Linked DNA regions of Acidicapsa acidisoli. The protein of the gene in region 1 interacts with the protein of each later gene in a pairwise test. Links are inferred from orthologs where the notes say so. Each region holds a gene or a part of one and is shown in the gene's direction. Other genes may lie near its edges. The genes, in order: groL and grpE.

Region 1 (8,989 bases):
AACGATGACATTCTCAATTCGGCCTCTACTCGAAGACACACCGTGCCGGAATCGCAGCGTCTCTAGAACTCAAACGATTCAGCACAAAGCCGACAAGGACCCTGACACCAGCGGCAACGCACAATCATTTCATATTTCACGGACTCGCGTCATGACGGGGGATAACCCGCTGGGCGCCATTCAGACCATCGGCGGAACCGCAGCGCTACCCGAAGCCCTCCCCTGTCTCCACTGAGTTTTTGAAATTTCTGAGTCACGCTGATCGGGAACGTCCGACCTGTAGCACGCGCTCCGCCGAAGACCTCGCCCGCGAAGGAGAGCAACGTCACGAATTTGCTGATTTATCCCCCAACATTTTGCAGAGCGCCCGCTCGCTTCGCAAAAGCCGATTTTTCAACCCTTCCTGCGCGTGATCTCTGCTCCGACACGGCATCCGGATTGGCGTAAAGCGAGAATCTCTACAGTCAACATGCCCGTTTCCCGGTACCGATCCTGAAAATGACGCCGAAGTGTTTACTCCTATATAACTTCCGGATCGGCCACTAGCCGCTCGCACGCCGAATCATCCGGAGAATTCTACGTTGCACAGGGATTTGATAGACTCTGGTCAAGACGAAAACCCGACGACAGTCGAACTTACATGAAATCATCCCTTTCGAAGGGACCGCTGCGAACGCCCTGGGGCTCGCCAGCCTTCCTGAGGAGCCCTTGGATGTGCCCAGCGACGAAGATTTCTCCTGTTTCAACGAAGCCCGCAGCTTCCGCCAAGATCAATCAGGAGGTGACTCCTTTCGAAGCGCTGGCCAGCATCTGCTCAGTTCTGGTGGTGGGCCTGTTCATTCTGACCTTCTTAGCTCAGAACTACGTCATTCCGTCAGGCTCGATGGAGAACACGCTGCTTGTGGGCGATCACCTGGTCGTCGACCAGATCACCCTAATGCCGCCTGCTTCGTGGATGCCGCTCATCAGGTATCGCGAGCCGAGGCGCGGCGATATCGTGGTCTTCCACAAGCCCGTCAATCAGCCTGGTATTGATGCCACTGACGCCGACGGAACACCACAATACACTCCCCTGGTGAAGAGGTTGATTGGCGTACCGGGAGATCATATTCATCTACGCAACGGCATTGTGATTGTTAATGGTGTTGCAGAGCCGGTGGGATTTGCGCAGCCGACGACGACGGATAACTTCAACGAGTTCCTCGATGATTTTCCCGCAGTACCCCCGGCAGCAGCATCTGGGGCGACAGAGTCGTGGGCCGTGAACTTCTCAAGCTATATCCAGGATGGCGACCTGGTGGTTCCACCCGGCATGTACTTCATGATGGGCGATAACCGGCACAACAGCCTGGACTCGCGCTACTGGGGCTTCGTGCCACGCGCCAACATAATTGGCCGGCCTCTCTTCAACTATTGGTCGTTCAAGGCCGCAGATGGACAACTTGAACAAACAGGATTCGGTCACAAGCTCGCGTGGATCGGCCACGTTCTGGTGCATTTCTTCCCAGACACGCGCTGGAAACGCACTTTCCACGTTGTTCGTTGAACCGAAATTGTAAGATCCCCATTTGATCTTGGTGCGCTCCGGTCGTATGACCGCCTATTCGGCAATTACTACTTGTGCGCTACCCGACACGCCAGCCGCAGTTCTTGCCAGGATTACTCCCCAGATGTCGGCTTGTGTTTACAGACCAACGACCTTGTTCAGACCTTCAGTTGGTAACAACAGGCCAAACCGCTCGGGAAGAAATCAATGCGCACGTCTGCGATTCATTTCTCCGGCATTTCCAGAACCCGCCTCACAACCCCAACCCGCCGTCGACGGTCAAAATCTGTCCGGTAATGAAATGCGGTCCTGTTGCAAAAAACAGCACTGCCGCGGCTACATCCTCAGCGCTTCCATTCCGCCCCATGGGTGTCTTCGATGCAAAATGCGCAACTTCTCTGTCGCCTGCAATTTCAATATACCCAGGAGCCACGCAATTCACGCTGACCTCAGGCGCAAAGGCCTTGGCCATTGTCTGCGTCAGCATGTGCAAGGCAGCCTTCGAAGAGCAGTAATGTCCATGAGTCGCCCATGGGTGACTGCCTCCCAGCGAACCCAGGTTCACGATGCGTCCATGCGCGGCCTTCAGATGCGGCAGAGCCTCGCGAGCCGCCAGAAACGGGCCCCGCGCGTTCGTTTCGAAGACTGCATCCCAGCGCTCCAGGCTGATCTCAGCCAGCGACGCAGATTCAAAGATCGCAGCGTTATTCACCAGCAGATCGAGGCCGCCAAACTCTGCCACAGTGGCCAGAATCGCATCCCGAACGCTCGCCTCGCTGCAGACATCCATCTGCAAAGCTATCGAACGGACACCCAACAACTCAATGGCACGGACTGTCTCTGCTGCCTCATCTGCCGAGGCGCGGAAGGTAATCGCGACGTCCATGCCAGAGCGCGCCAAAGTCAGGGCCAGTTCCCTGCCCACACGCTTGGCGCCGCCGGTCACAAGAGCAGTTTTACGGGGGTGAGGACCGGAAACCGACTCAGAAGATGATCCGGAAACCATGCGTCCTCGCAAAGAGAGAATCGAAGCGAAATGTCTTTGAAGAAACTACTTCGGCGTAGCCGCCGAATCCTGCGGTGATGAATCATTCTTGGGAGCATCAGGCGTCGCGTCCTTCGCCGCGCCATCCTTCGCATCTCCATTCTTCGGGTCCTTGGAAGCATCGGGAGCGGTATCCTTCGGAGCATCCGCAGGCTTGTCTGTGCTTGCCGCAGCTCCTTCGCTCTTCTTGTAAATGGAGTACTGAGCAACTGGGCGCTTGAGTTTGACGTCAATCGCCATATTGTCCTTGTCTATCTTGTAGTCATTACCATAGGTCTGGAAGCCATCCGCAATGATCTGCACGCGAACGCTTGAGCCCGTAACCAGCAGATCGATGGTCGTCTTGCCATCTTCGTTGGTCTTCAGCTCCATGTTTCCGTTGTCGTGTCCGTCCATAAGGGGATGAAAGATCACCGCCGCGTCTTCAATCGGCTTGCCGTTCGTAGCCCGAACGACAGTCACAACGACATGCGAGGTCGGCGGTGGCGCTTTGTATTTCCGGCCCCGCTTGGCCGAGTCCGAATCCTGGGCGAAAGCGTGCGTCAAAGCAACGACGCTGATCGCGGCGAGCAAGAAACCGGGCACTACGGTATTTCGAAACGTGCGTAACCTCTGAAACATGACGTTATTGTAGACCTTTCGTGGCTGACCGGGCGAATTGGGACTGGATGAGAGACGGATAAGAAACAGTTTCGATAGGTTGGAACCGGAAGCGAATTGTTAACGCAATATTTATTAGCGAAGAACACTCACATTTCACAATTCCGGCTCTTGACAACCTTTCGACGACTTCCCTACTCTAGCAGTTGGAAGGCGAGAGTGCTAACACCCGGCGATCCGGAGTGCCAAATCACTCCCTGTCCAAGCCCGGACAACTTCAGTCCGCAAACAATTTGATCTTTCTCAATCACGGATTTTCTCAATCATGGATGCGGTCGGGCCCGATCCCTCCCGTATCTCACCTGAATACCTCACTCGAAACACAAGGAGAAGCAACAGTATGGCTACATCATCCGTAGTTACGACCTTCACTCCGCTCCACGATCGCATTCTGGTCCGCCGCGTGGAAGAGGGCGAAACGGTTCGGGGCGGCATCATCATCCCTGACAGCGCCAAGGAAAAGCCCCAGGAAGGCGAAGTCATCTCCGTAGGCAAGGGCAAGTCCAACGACGAAGGCAAGGTTTTCCCCCTTGATGTAAAGGCTGGCGACCGCGTTCTCTTCGGCAAGTACTCCGGCACCGAGATCAAGATCGACGGCGAAGAGTTCCTCATCATGCGCGAAGAAGAAGTCCTCGGAATTCTGAAGAAGTAAATCGATTTGCTCCGTTAGAAGAGTCGGCTGCATTCGTATTTCCTGCCGACCACTAACCACTCATCCCTTAACACTGTTTTTGGAGAATAAGCACAATGGCAAAGCAGATTCTGCACGGAGAAGATTCCCGTCAGGCGATCCTGCGCGGAGTGAACATCCTCGCGGACGCCGTCAAGGTCACCCTCGGTCCCAAGGGCCGCAATGTGGTCATTGAAAAGAAGTTCGGTTCCCCGACCATCACCAAGGACGGCGTTACCGTCGCGAAGGAAATCGAGCTCCAGAACGCCCTGGAGAATGTCGGCGCGCAGCTCGTGAAGGAAGTTGCTTCCAAGACCTCGGACGTTGCCGGTGACGGCACCACGACCGCGACCGTTCTGGCCCAGTCGATCTATCGCGAAGGCGTGAAGACCGTTGCCGCCGGCGCGAACCCGACCGCCCTCAAGCGCGGCATCGACAAGGCTGTCATCGCCGTGATCGGCGCTCGCGACAAGGAAGGCAAGCTCGCCGATGGCGGCGCGCTCGGCAAGATGTCCCAGCCGGTCAACGATGATTCCGTAGCCCAGGTCGGCACCATCTCGGCCAACGGCGACGTGGAAATCGGCGAAATCATCGCCGGCGCCATGAAGACCGTAGGCAAGGACGGCGTGATCACGATCGAAGAGTCGAAAACCATGCAGACCTACCTCGAAACCGTGGAAGGCATGCAGTTTGACCGCGGCTACCTGAGCCCCTACTTCGTTACCGATGCCGACCGCATGGAAGTCAGCCTCGACGACCCATACATCCTGATCTACGAGAAGAAGATCAGCAACATGAAGGATCTGCTGCCTCTGCTGGAGCAGGTTGCCCGCGCCGGCAAGCCCCTGCTGATCATCGCTGAGGACGTCGAAGGCGAAGCCCTCGCGACCCTCGTCGTGAACAAGCTGCGCGGCACCCTGAACGTCGCTGCCGTCAAGGCTCCTGGCTTTGGCGATCGTCGCAAGGCGATGCTGGGCGACATTGCCATCCTCACCGGCGGCAAGGCCATCACCGAAGATCTGGGCATCAAGCTCGAGAACGTCAAGATCGAGGATCTGGGCCGCGCCAAGCACCTCACCATCGACAAGGACAACACCACCATCGTCGATGGAGCCGGGGAAGCTGCCGACATCCAAGGCCGTGTGAAGGAAATTCGCAGCCAGATCGAAAAGACCACGAGCGACTACGATCGCGAGAAGCTGCAGGAGCGGTTGGCCAAGCTGGTTGGCGGCGTTGCCGTCATCAAGGTTGGCGCTGCGACTGAGACCGAGCTGAAGGAAAAGAAGGCTCGCGTTGAAGACGCTCTCCACGCCACCCGCGCTGCCGTCGAAGAAGGCATCGTTGCCGGAGGCGGCGTTGCTCTGGTTCGCTCGACCTCTGCGGTTGACGCTCTGATCAAGACCCTCGAAGGCGATGAGAAGATCGGTGCGCAGATCGTTCGCCGTTCGCTCGAAGAGCCGCTTCGCCAGATCGTCGCAAATGCCGGCGAAGAAGGCGCAGTGGTTGTGGGCAAGATCCACGAGTCGAAGGACGACCACTACGGCTACAACGCGGCCACTGGCCAGTTCGAAGACCTGGTCAAGGCCGGCGTCATCGACCCGACCAAGGTGACCCGCACCGCTCTGCAGAACGCAGCCTCGATCGCAGGCCTGTTGCTGACTACCGAAGCCCTGGTTTCCGAGATTCCGGAGCCCAAGGCAGCGGCACCGGCCGGCGGCGGTCACGGCGGCGGCATGGACGGCATGTACTAACCACCCCAGCGACGAAGACCAGTCGCCGGGGACCCCGGGGACTGGCCGTCCAGGCAAACGCGCCTTCGGCGCAAATGCAAATGACAAAAAGGCCTCCAGCTTCGGCTGGGGGCCTTTTTGTGTGTCTCGCAAATTGTTCCACGTAGAGCATTGCTCGCTGAAGTGTTTTCCACAAATTTGGGTTTGTTGGAAGTGGCTTTTTGTCAGTGAGTTCGCGTTGCGTACAATTACGGGCCTCTGTGCCTTGTTGCAGCGAATGGGGATTTTGCGTGTGGAGCGCGTTTTGTTCTACAGCCAAAGATCCGATGAAACAATCCTCTTAAGGAGATGGTTGGGATGAAGAGTTATACGGAGTACCTGGTGTTTGAGACGAAGCGGCGCAAGGAGATGGTGCACATTACGGACCATGTGGAAGAGGTGGTGCGGCGCAGCGGCATCAGGGATGGTTTGTGCTTTGTTTCGCCGATGCACATTACCGCTGCGATTTATGTGAACGATCTGGAGAGCGGTCTGATCGAGGACATCGGCAAGTGGCTAGAAGAGCTTGCGCCGGAGCGTCCCGGCTACAAACATCATCAGACCGGCGAGGACAACGCGGATGCGCATTTGAAGGCGCTGCTGCTGCACCACGAAACGACATTGCCTGTTACCGACAGCAAGCTCGACCTGGGAACCTGGCAGCGAGTCTTCTATGCGGAGTTTGACGGGCAGCGGCGCAAGCGAGTGATTGTGAAGGTGCTTGGGGTGGAATAAGGGAATGGCGGCTGCGCGCTTCTTCCACGGCGTCGAAACGTTCCGCCAAATAGAAGCGCGCCAGACCCGGTGCCCGCGATACTTCCGAATTCTCCTGTGTCAGGATTCGGTCGCGTGACCAATGAGAACAGGAGCTGCACTGGACTGCGGACGGAGCAGCCAATAGAAGGCGACCAAGTGCGTGATCATCAGCATTGGCACATAGAGAATCGGGATCGCGTATGTGGAACCCAATTGCCCCGCCAGGGCCGGAAGGCCGATCCTGACGGCGTGGTAATAGTCGACAATGAGGTCGACGATTCCAACGAGATTGAAGGCTACGACGAAAAACCAGAAGAGTGGACGTACCCTTACCGCGAGAAGCGCCAATATGGCCAGAATCCCGGTGGCAAAGTCTCCATAGGCGGCGAAGGTGGCGAAGCTAGCGGGCAGGTTGGGGCCGACGACGCCGGGAAGAAGAAAGACGAGACCGAAGAAGCGGAAGCTGTGAACAGTGGCGATGAGTCGTTGAGCTTCCATCGGTTCCATAGACTTGAGCCTGGGCAGAAAATACGCGCGGAAGCAAAGCAGGCACGCGACATAACCTAAAGCGAGATGCAATTGAAAGAGCGTTTGCGGTGACATTTTGACCTCCTGCCTGCATGGGATTATATATATCATCCTATCGATTCAGATTATTTTTTGAAGGACCGGGGCGGACGGATCGCACGCTGAGATGATTGCCAACATCCTATAATGAGCCATGCGTTACAGGCCCGAACATAAAGCCGAAATCCGTCAGAAGATTGTGAAAGACGCGTCGCGGCGTGTTCGCATCGAAGGAATCACTGGCGCTGCTGTTTCCGCCGTGATGCGCGACGCCGGCCTGACCCACGGAGGCTTTTACAAGCATTTCGGAAACAAGGACGAGTTGCTCGTGGAATCACTGCGGGAGGCATTTCAGGAAATAGCCAATCACCTTGCTCACGCCGCCGAGCAGTCCCAACCCGAGACGGCGTGGAAGGCGATCGTGACGACCTATCTGAGTCTGGAATATTGCGAGCACGTCGAGTACGGATGCCCCTTGCCCGCTCTTGCGCCCGAGTTGGCGAGAACCGATGAGGCAATGAAGGCGCAGATCTTTGAGGAACTGAAGAAGTACAGGAGCCGAATGCTTCCGTTTATGCCTGGCCAGCAAACTGCCGACAAAGAGCGCGCATTCTTTTCCATCTTTTCAACGATGGTCGGGGCAATTGAAATCGCTCGGATGCTGCCTGAGCCCGCGATGCGAGAGAAAGTGCTGGCGAGCGCGAGAGACCTTCTCTTGCGGAGCTTTTGATGGTCCCGGTCCAATTGGCAGTGGTACATAGGCCAACGTTCGTACCTGAAGAGCGTTGAATCAAGAAACGCCGTTCTAGTGTTGTGACCTTGATTGTGACAGAACAGTTCGAATGCTTTCGACGACTAGTTCAGGCTGTAGCTTCTGGATGTAATGGCTGCTTTGGGTCGCGGTGATGAGCTTTCCTTCCGGTGAGCGATGCGCCAAATCCTCTTGCATCCCATGCCAAACAGGTTCAATCGGAATCCCGTGTTCCAGAACGATGAGTGGCTTGGTGAAATGCCAGGACAAATGCTGTTCCGGCGGCAAGAAGCCTTGCCAGCTCATCGCTACGTTATTCTTCCAATCCGGATATTCGGAGAGCGCACCTGGTTCGTCCTTTGCGAAGCGCCATATTTGCTCCTCATGCGAGGAATCGACGAGAACTATCCCGGCCACTTCTGAATCGAATCGCTCATCGAACTTCCGAGCATATAGCCCTCCTATGGAATGGCCAACGAGGACATAAGGTTGTGGAACATTGGCCGCACTTAGCAGAGCGGCCAGATCGTCCACAACCTGATCAGCAGACTGAGTCTCTTGAATGACGCGACTTTTGCCCAGGCCGGCTCGATCATAGCTGCACACCCGTGCAAAGGCAGATACTTGCGGCTGGACTTTGTCCCATGTGCTCGTGGTTCCCCCGCCACCGGCCAATAGGATCACGGTCGGGCCAGCAGCATTTCCGCGGCAGTCGAGAAAGAGCTGGTGACCATTTGCGGGAATCAAAGCTTGCCCGAAAAGCGAAATGCAGGTACCGAGTGCGAGCGCAATCAGAAACGCGGTCCTGGGCAGAGGTTTCATCTCCACATGTTAGCGGATGAGAGATGTCTTTGACCTTTAGCGGCGGGTCCGGTGCTATCCGTGAACTGCGTGGAAGGTGGCTCTTTTGGCAAAGGGCCGAATTGGCGTTTGCGAGCTCGGTTTAGCTCGCAATGCTCTGGTAGCAGGCTTGGTATTGCGCTGCTACCAGGCGACGCCTAAGGCATGAAGCCTGAGTTCGTCTGCGGTATTCAACCTATTGGAGCCTGAGATGGCCCAGAATGCGTACGCGACGTCCGCACTCAGCGTGGCGCACCAAGATTCATGACGAATGATGCCATCACAGTACGTACAGGCTGAATCCGCGCTATATCGATTGCTGTGGCCCAACGGTGGTTCGCTTTGGATTGACATTGCATACTCCTACAACATGGGTTGATAGAGA
Region 2 (9,011 bases), on another replicon or contig:
GCCGCACCACGGCCCAGATGGAGCAGGATCTTCACGGCATCCAGGGCCCGGTACGGATGCTTGCGGAGTCGACCGGTGGCCGGGCCATCAACAAAGGCGGCGACCTCAAGGCTACGCTGGACGGCATCGACCGGGATTCTAGCTCCCTGTACGAGCTTGGATTCGATCCGGACACGCCTGCGGACGGCATGTTTCACACCCTGGTGGTCAGAGTTCCGAGCCGCAAAGATATCAAGTTGCGCTATCGAACCGGCTATCTGTATGCCGAAGAGTCCACGACGACGAAGGAGCGTTTTCAGCAAGCCATCTGGAGTCCGCAGGACGTGGGCGACCTTACTCTGACCGCTCAGGCCGTACCCGCCACAGGTCCCTCGGGCGAGAGCATCGTCAAACTTCACGTGGCATTTCACGGCATTGCATTGCAGCAGAAGGAGGGGCAACGGCCAGACCGTTGGACCGACCGCTTATACATCTTCGTTGCCGTTCGAGACGACGGGACACAGAAAGCCGAAGTCTCCGGCGACACCCTGCGCCTTTCGCTGAAACAAACCACCTACGAGGCTGGAATGCCCGAGGGGATTCCATACCAGCGCGCCGTGCAGGTAAAATCCCGTCTCGGCTCCGTGCGAGTAATTGTCGTCGATGGAAACTCCGGCAAGATGGGGTCGGTCACCCTGCCATCGTCGGCGCTGCACCCGTAAGTTACCGGCAGCTTTACCGGTCCGGCTCTACCTGTCCAGCTCGTCCAGCATCCCCTGCATCTCGCTCAATGCATGGTTGTTGCCCGTGCGCCGTGCACAGGCGATGCCCGCATGAAGGCGTGCGATTGCCTCCGGCACGCGCTCTTCCTTGGCTAGCGTCTGCGCCGCCATGAAATACCCGGCCGTGTAGTCTGGATGCGCCGCCAGCAGCGTGTCGAACTCGGCCAGCCCGGTCGTAATCTCACCGCGATTCACGTACTCCATCGCCAGCCCATAGCGTGCAAAGGCGTTATTCGGGTCGATGTTCAGAATTTCCTTGAGTCCAGCGATCTTATCCATAAATGCCCGGAAGACTCCTTAGCTGTTGGTTCGCACGTTCAGGCCCGTCAGAGTTTGAACCACCCCATTTGCGAAAACCAGTGCGATTGCCGAAACTGGAAGTAGCCGTTTGATTTCGAGCGGCTGCCGTTACCAGTGTAGCGGTTCAAGCAAAGGCACGAGGAACGAGGCAATCTCCGCATGACGCAAACCGAAGCAACCGAAACCATAGCCGTCCCGGCAAACCTGGCTCCGCGGACCGTCTCCGAATCGCAATCCGAGATGACCGAGCTGATTCTGCCCAACGACACCAACACCCTGGGCAATCTGCTCGGCGGGCGGCTGATGCACTTTATCGATCTCGTGGGAGCGATGGCCGCATATCGTCACACGCGCACGCACGTCGTCACCGCTTCTATGGACCACATCGACTTTATTCAGCCTGTCCACGTCGGTGATCTGCTCAATCTCAAATCCAGCGTGAACCGGGCGTTTTCAAAGTCCGTCGAGGTCGGCGTCAAAGTCTGGGCAGAGGATACGCGGGCGGGCATATACCGCCACGTCGCAAGCGCGTACCTGGTTTTCGTCGCCATCGACTCCTCCGGCGTCCCGGCGCGGGTTCCGGAGCTGATTCCCGAAACCGCTGACGAACTTCGCCGCTACGAAGGAGCCTCGCGCCGCCGGGCAAACCGCGAAACCGAGTTGGAGAGCCGCAAGCGCGCCAAGCTGGCCCCGCCCGGGCACGGCAGCGTCCGCCCCGGAAGATAAGACTGCATTTACCAGCAAGACAAAAAGCTTTTGGAAGGAAGAAATCTCATGGCACATGGACACTCGATTCCCCCGGCGCCACTCCCACTGCCCGGCGTGAGCAAAATCGTCGCAGTCGGCTCAGGCAAGGGCGGCGTAGGCAAAACCACCGTCGCCGTCAACCTGGCCATCGCGCTGGCTCGCTTGGGCAACAAGGTCGGCCTGATCGACGCCGACATCTACGGCCCCAATATTCCGCTGATGATGGGCTCAAGCACGCAGCCCAAAGTCGGCCCGAACAACCAGATCGAGCCGAACTTCACTCATGGCGTAAAGACCATCTCAATCGGCTACATCTCGCCGGGCGACAAGCCCATGGTGATGCGCGGACCAATGCTGCACCAGATCATCCGCCAGTTCCTCCAGCAAGTAGAGTGGGGCGAACTCGACTATCTGATCATCGATCTGCCGCCGGGCACCGGCGACGTGGTCATTTCGCTGGTGCAGACGGTTCCGCTGACCGGCGCCGTCGTGGTTTCGACACCCAGCGACGTCGCCTTGCAGGACGCGCGCAAAGCGCTTGAGATGTTCGCACAGGTCAATGTCGAAGTCCTCGGCATCGTCGAGAACATGAGCCACTTCACCTGCCCGCATTGCAGCGAAATCATCGACATCTTCTCCAAGGGGGGAGCTGAGCGAACCGCGCATCAGTTCAATGTCCCTTTCCTCGGTTCTATCGAGCTGGTTCCGGCGATCCGTGAAGGCGGCGACAAAGGAATGCCGGTAGCGCTGGCCGGACCGGAATCGACACTGGCAATCGAGTTTTATGTGGTTGCAAAAAAACTCATGGAGCGGGCCGAAGATGCTGCATCGCGCAGCGGGGAAGTGATCGAAATCAGCTAAGAACAGGGAATAGGGACTAGGAAATAGGGAATAGGAAGATGGCTCCTGCTGGCGCCCAGACGAATTTTCGCAAAAAGAGATTTTCTGTTCCCTATTCCCTGTCTTTATACCTCTGTTCGCCCGCCGGGATAGCGATGGCTAGTCGATTGATGTAAGGCGGCAGCGGGCACGTTGCATACGGCGTATAAGCGCAGGGCGGATTCTGCAACCGGTTGAAATCCAGCACGACAGTACCGGGCTGATCGAGGCCATGATCGGGGAAGCTCGCGTATAAAAAGCGCGCTGCCTGGTAGGTTGTAGTGTGGCTCGTGGCGTCGCGCAGGATGAAGAAGAGTTCCTTGGCGTTGGCGGATTCGAGGACCGGTTCGATCTGGATGGTCTTGCCATCCAGCGTGAATTCCGCCAGCCCGGGCGCCGGCATATCCAGAGTCGTGCCAATGACCGTGGGAATCTTCTCTGTATGAGCCGGCACAAAGGGGATCCATTTCGCGGTGACGCGGTATTTCGCCTCCGCTGGATACCAGTGCAGGCCCTTAAACCCCGTGCGCGTCGGCGACTCAGCGTCCTTGATGCGCAAGGCAAAACGGTCGCCGCGATGCAGCACGACAAGGGTCAGATTCTCAGTGGAAAGCACCGATGGCTTCGTATCGTCGGATTGCAGCGGACCTTCGTGCGCAGGCTGGCCATCGACCATGAGAGATTTTGGGAAACCATCTGCCGGGGCAACCAGTCTCAGTTGACTTCCATCGACCTGAATAACTCCGAGATGCTCCGGCGCTCGGCCTTTCAAGTGAATCTGGTTGCCCGCAGCCAGTCCCACCGCGTTTGCGCCAGACTTCAGCCATTCCAGGCCCACCAGCGTAAGCCAGCCATCCGGAGCGGAAAGCTTCCGCGCGCGATCCGCGCGCCATTCCGCTTCTTCCCGCAATGCAGGCGAATTCCCAGCGGCTGCAGTCGATTTGCCGTGCGCCGCCGCGTAACTCGCTGCCGGGTGCATGGTGGCAATCAAAACCGCCAAGGACAACAGCGCCGCTTTGGCGAGATGCAGTTTTTTTCCGGCCTCAATCTTGAAAAATGGCATGGCCGCAGCGATTATTCTCATACGTTTAGAAGATATCTCAACACGAGTGCAGTGAGCAGCGTCCGGAGCCATTCTTGACACCCCTACTGCCTCTGCCTAGAATAAAAGAGGGTAGTTAGCTCTGTTTTTCAGAAATAAGTCCAAGGGAAACAGTAAGTTACCTAGAGGGTTCGCTCGAATGCACGAGTTTCGCGTCAGTCCGCGAGAGCGGCTGGTGCTCACGGCCATCATCGAGATCTACATCGCGACCGGCGAACCGGTCTCGTCCCAGGCTGTGGCCCGTTATTTCGAAAACAAGGATGGGCTGAGTTCCGCGACCATTCGGAATGTGATGGCCGTGCTCGGCGATACCGGCCTACTGGACCAGCCGCACACCTCCGCGGGCCGCGTCCCGACCCCACTAGCCTTCCGCTACCATGTCGCCCAATTGCAGCAGTCCTCGCGTGGCGCTTCGACGGCGCCCGCCAGCCAGTTGAATCAATTAAGCGAACAGCGGCGCGAGCAGATCGACGACAGCTTTGCCGGGGTGAACTCTCCCTTGCAGTATCTGGAGCGCACATCGCACGTGCTGGCGCTGATTTCAAACGGCTTGGGCGTCGCCGTGGCAAATGCCCAGTCGGCTGTGCAGCAGATTCTGGAGCATATTCATTTTTCGCGGCTGTCGACCGGGCGTGTCCTCGCGGTGCTGGTGACCAAGGCCGGCGCGGTGCAGGACCGCGTGCTGACGATCGACCGGGAGCTGAGTTACGACGATCTCGAGATCGCAGCGCGGTATCTGAACGAGAATTTCCGGGGCTGGCCGCTGGATCGGATTCGCGTCGAAGTGGCGCGGCGCATAGAAGCCGAGCAGGCCGAGTATCAGAATCGCCTGCGCGCGCTCGATGAACTTTGCCGCCAGGGAGCGCTGGCCGGAGAAGCAGCAGGTCCGATGATTTATGTCGAAGGCATGGCCAATCTGTTGGCGGGAGAACTGGATCGCGAGCGGCTCCGCCAGATGCTCTTGGCGATGGAAGCGAAGCAGCGGCTGGTAGAACTTCTGAATGCCTATGTGGATGCGCGCCAGCACGAGGTGCGGGTCGTGGTCGGCCTGGATGAAGCAATGCCTGCGATGCAGGATTTAGTGCTGGTGGGCGCTCCTGCCCGGTTTGGTGCGGAGAACATGGGCACAGTAGCTGTAATTGCACCAACGCGTATGCAATATCAGGAAATGATTCAGGCGGTCAGCTACATTGCGAGGCTCTCGGATCGCGTGCTTTCGGAGCGGCCGCCGCTGGATCGTGTTTCGGACGGGCCTCCGCAATAGAGGCTCGTGTAGTCAGGCGTTTCGAGGCGAGCCGCGTGCGATTCGACAAAATCAGGTTTAATAACAGAGTAGGCAGTCATGATATCCATCCCTGAAAATCGGGGATGAGTAAGTTGGAGTCATATGGCAGAGCAGGAAAATGAGTACGGAGTAACGCAGGCAGTGGATTCGGATGTGCTGACCCAGGAAGAGGGCACGCAGAGCGAGGCAAAGGCCGGAGTGGTCGAGATCGCGGAAGCGGCGCCGTCAATTAGCCCGGAGCAGTTCGCCGCGTTGAAAACTGAGCGGGATCAGCTGCTCGACCGGCTGGCGCGTTTGCAGGCTGAGTTTGACAACGCCCGTAAGCGGCAGGAGCGTGAGAAGCAGGATTTTCGCGACTACGCGACAGGCTCGGTCGTCGAACAGTTCCTGCCCGTCCTGGACAATTTCGCGCTGGCGCTGAATGCGACTGGCTCCGCCGAGCAGTTGCGCACCGGTGTCGAGTTGATTGTGAAGCAAATGGATGAGGCGCTGAAGCAGCTCCAGGTGCAGGCGATTCCGACGGTCGGCCAGCAGTTCGACCCGCGCGTGCACGAGGCGCTTGGTTCGGTCGAGCGCGACGATCTGCCGGACCATTCCGTAGCCGAGGAGATTCGCAAGGGCTACCGCATTCGCGAGCGCCTGCTGCGCCCAGCCATGGTGCGCATCGTTTCCAATCCCAAACAGACTGAAGCATAAGTCGCGCAAGCACAGGGAAGACACCCAAATACAATGGCAACCAGGAATACTGTGAGCAAAGCAGACTACTACGAAGTCCTCGGGGTCACGCGAGAGGCCAGCGAGGCAGAGCTGAAGGCCGCCTATCGCAAGCTGGCGATGAAATATCACCCCGACCGCAACCCCGGCGACCCCAAGGCTGAAGAGCGCTTCAAGGAAACCAGTGAAGCCTACGGCGTACTGAGCGACGCGGAGAAGCGCGCAGCCTATGATCGCTATGGCCATGCCTCGACGAGCACCGGATTCAATGGCGGTTCTCCGTTCGGAGACGCGACCGATCTGGGCGACATCTTTGGCGATCTCTTCGGCGAGATGTTCGGCGGGGGCGGACAGCGGCGTGGTTCGCGGGTGCAACGCGGCGAAGATCTGCGCTATGACATCACCATCGAGTTCGAGGACGCGGTCTTCGGCAAAGAGACCGAGATCAAGGTGCGCCGCCGTGAAAACTGCGCCGCATGCCGTGGAACAGGCACAAGCACCGGCCGCGGACCGTCGGTCTGCGCCACCTGCCAGGGACGCGGCCAGTTGCGCTACCAGCAGGGCTTCTTCTCCGTGGCGCGCGCATGCAGCAACTGCGGCGGATCGGGCACTGTGATCACCGACCCCTGCACCACCTGCCGGGGCGAGACACGCGTTGTGCGCGAGTTCAAGATGAACGTCAAGGTGCCCGCTGGCGTCGAAGACGGAACGCGCATTCGTTACTCTGGCGAGGGCGAGTCAGGACGCTTCGGCGGCCCGCGCGGCGATCTTTATGTAGTGCTGACCGTTCGTCCTCACGACTTCTTCGAGCGCGACGGCTATGATCTGCACTGTGTTGTGCCGATCTCGTTCCCACAGGCAGCGCTCGGCGCGGAGATTCAGATTCCCGCTCTCGATGGCGAAGTAACCTTGCGCGTGCCAGAAGGAACCCAGAGCGGCAAGGAGTTCCGCATCCGCAACCACGGCGTGCCTCACCTGAACGAAAGCGGTCGCGGCGACTTGGTCGTCGAAGTAATGGTGCAGACCCCAAAGAAGCTTTCCCGCACACAACGCGAACTCGTGCGCCAGCTCGCGGAAAGCATGGAAGTCGAGAACAAACCCGCTTCGCGCAATATGCTGAACAAGATGAAGGACCTGTTCAGCTAGGCGATCCCGGCAGAATCAAGCTATGTGTGAACCCCATGTCCTACCGGGAATCTTCCAGGCGGGCCTTGGGGTTTATTTATTTGGCGAACCAGACGGAATCTGCGCGCTGTACTTGTCCCAATTTCTGATTAACTCGGAAACTACGACATGCCCCACCGTATACGCGCTTTCAAGCGAAGGCAGATAAGCTCCGTACTGCCCGATGCGCTGATTTGAGAGGCTGGTAGCGGCATCTATTCCTTTGGCCTGTTGGTCGTAGTTGCTTACCGTTCGCAGAACGAGAATTCGCTGCCAATCGACCTTCCCGGCTTTGGCCAGATACTGCAGCGATTGCAACGTCCCGGTATCTTCCATCGCTGTAGTCGCAAAACGCCCCTCGCCATTGGTGAAGTAGCTCATCCAGCGCGTGGCCCAGTCATCCATCCGCTTGCCGTGCCAGTAAGTCGAGGACGAAACCTCGTCGCCAAGCAGCACCTGCGGCGGATTGTGCGCCGCCGCTCCGTCAAACCGCGTGCGAATCTCCTTCAAGTGGTCCGAGTCCGGGAGCACCGTGTTTTTTGTAAGCCCATAAGCCCAAAGCATCAGATCGCGGTTGGTCTGGTAGACCTGACCGGGCAGCGGAGTAGCGGGAGCCTCAAACGGAGCCGCTTTGCGCAAAGGCAACATCCCGGTCGGCCAGTCGGGCGGCATTTCCCGCGCATCGATCTAGTATCCAAGATCGCCGTCAACGACCCAGTTGGCCCATACGGCTGAACCGAGCGACGCCTGTTCCGGACTGCCCCCGGCAATCCCGGCAATCAGCCAATAGGCGTGCGAGAGGTCAAAGCGCGGGTCGAGCCCCAGCGCCATGATCGTGGCTGCAGCGTGCGCCGTGCCCTGTCCAGTGACGATGGCCAGCTCGCCATCGGAATTCATGCGCGCATCGTGATACGCAGCCGGAAGCGGAAACACCCGGTCGAGATGGTCGCGCTCGACCCAGTACTGCAATTCTCCGGGCGCATCGCCGGTGTCAGCGCCTACCTCGAACATGGTGACGACCACCACTTTGACAGGAATCGGAGCGGAAACCGCCTTGACCGCAGTTTGCGCGAAAAGAACGGAAGAGAAGAGAAGTGCGAGAAAGCAGGGAAGAATGCGCAGAATTTTCATGATCAATTTGCCTATCGTACGGCAGAGAATCGCTTCTTCCAAAGAGAACGCATTCGACTGGAAATACAAAAGCCATCCCGACCGGGATGGCTTTTGTGTTGTAACTCAGATTCGTTTCAGCAGAGGTTAATTCGTTGCCCCGCTTCTCGCTTCAGCTTTCTGCGCCAGGACTTTGTGTGCATTGTCCTCAAGCGCCTGCGCTTCGGGAAGATAGCTTACGGCCTTCTGGATCATCGGGTCCCAGTCGGCGCGGACGCGTAGACCCTGCAACTGGCCGCTCTGGCTTGTCTCAAGCTCGGCCTTGATATTGGTCTTGATCCAATCCATCGGGCCGGTCAGGTCTTCGTTCGTCCAGGGGATGTTCTCGCTGGTAAGGAATTGCTTGAAGTCGCTGATTACGGCGTCGTCCACCTTGAAATCGGGTCCGACCGTGTGATTGACCAGATAATGCGGGGCGAAGTGGAAGAAGACGTCGCGGTAAAGCAGCGTATCCATGAAGGGATTGGACTTCGGCGGCTCGATCTTTTCGTCCGGAGTGATGCCGCCGCCGCCGTAGACGGTGCGCCCGGAGTCGGTCAGCTTTACTTCCTTGTTGGTGTTGTCGGCCGGCAGCGCGTTGGCGTGGTTGTAGTAGTCGTAGAGCGAGACGCCCCGGTAATCCCGTTGGATCAGCCGTCCCGACGGAGTGTAGTAGTGATACGTCGTCAGCGCGAGGCCGGTGTTTTCCGAGAGGTTGTAAACGGTCTGAACCAGGCCCTTGCCGAAGGTGGTTTCGCCGACGATCAGAGCGCGGTCATGATCCTGCAGCGCGCCAGAGACGATCTCCGCAGCCGAAGCCGTGTTGCGATTGACGATAACCACGATTGGGAAGGTGTGTCCGCCGTTACCGTGGGTCGCCGTGTACACCTGATCGGGATAGGCGCGTCCG

Evidence for each region.
Region 2: the proteins of groL (region 1) and grpE interact in binary tests that used the Escherichia coli proteins (3 or more experiments, as listed by UniProt). The link is inferred for Acidicapsa acidisoli from one-to-one orthologs.

What each region holds. Positions count from the first base shown.
Region 1 is NZ_JAGSYI010000004.1:480,933-489,921, forward strand. The notes cover bases 3,389-6,335. They hold groL (chaperonin GroEL), read left to right. Parts: upstream 3,389-3,998; coding sequence 3,999-5,672; downstream 5,673-6,335. Other genes in these bases: OHL23_RS23995 (co-chaperone GroES), read left to right, coding at 3,592-3,903; OHL23_RS24005 (secondary thiamine-phosphate synthase enzyme YjbQ), read left to right, coding at 6,009-6,335. In the rest of the region: lepB (signal peptidase I), read left to right, coding at 713-1,546; OHL23_RS23985 (SDR family NAD(P)-dependent oxidoreductase), read right to left, coding at 1,800-2,552; OHL23_RS23990 (carboxypeptidase-like regulatory domain-containing protein), read right to left, coding at 2,598-3,176; more of OHL23_RS24005, read left to right, coding at 6,336-6,425; OHL23_RS24010 (hypothetical protein), read right to left, coding at 6,525-7,049; OHL23_RS24015 (TetR/AcrR family transcriptional regulator), read left to right, coding at 7,168-7,743; OHL23_RS24020 (alpha/beta fold hydrolase), read right to left, coding at 7,819-8,586.
Region 2 is NZ_JAGSYI010000003.1:498,525-507,535, reverse strand. What follows is about bases 4,005-6,973. They hold grpE (nucleotide exchange factor GrpE), read left to right. Parts: upstream 4,005-5,176; coding sequence 5,177-5,770; downstream 5,771-6,973. Other genes in these bases: dnaJ (molecular chaperone DnaJ), read left to right, coding at 5,804-6,934; hrcA (heat-inducible transcriptional repressor HrcA), read left to right, coding at 4,005-5,053. Outside these bases: OHL23_RS19980 (VWA domain-containing protein), read left to right, coding at 1-701; OHL23_RS19975 (hypothetical protein), read right to left, coding at 729-1,040; OHL23_RS19970 (acyl-CoA thioesterase), read left to right, coding at 1,221-1,787; OHL23_RS19965 (Mrp/NBP35 family ATP-binding protein), read left to right, coding at 1,836-2,669; OHL23_RS19960 (DUF1684 domain-containing protein), read right to left, coding at 2,761-3,750; more of hrcA, read left to right, coding at 3,929-4,004; OHL23_RS19935 (S41 family peptidase), read right to left, coding at 8,210-9,011. UniProt on the Escherichia coli protein: Participates actively in the response to hyperosmotic and heat shock by preventing the aggregation of stress-denatured proteins, in association with DnaK and GrpE. It is the nucleotide exchange factor for DnaK and may function as a thermosensor.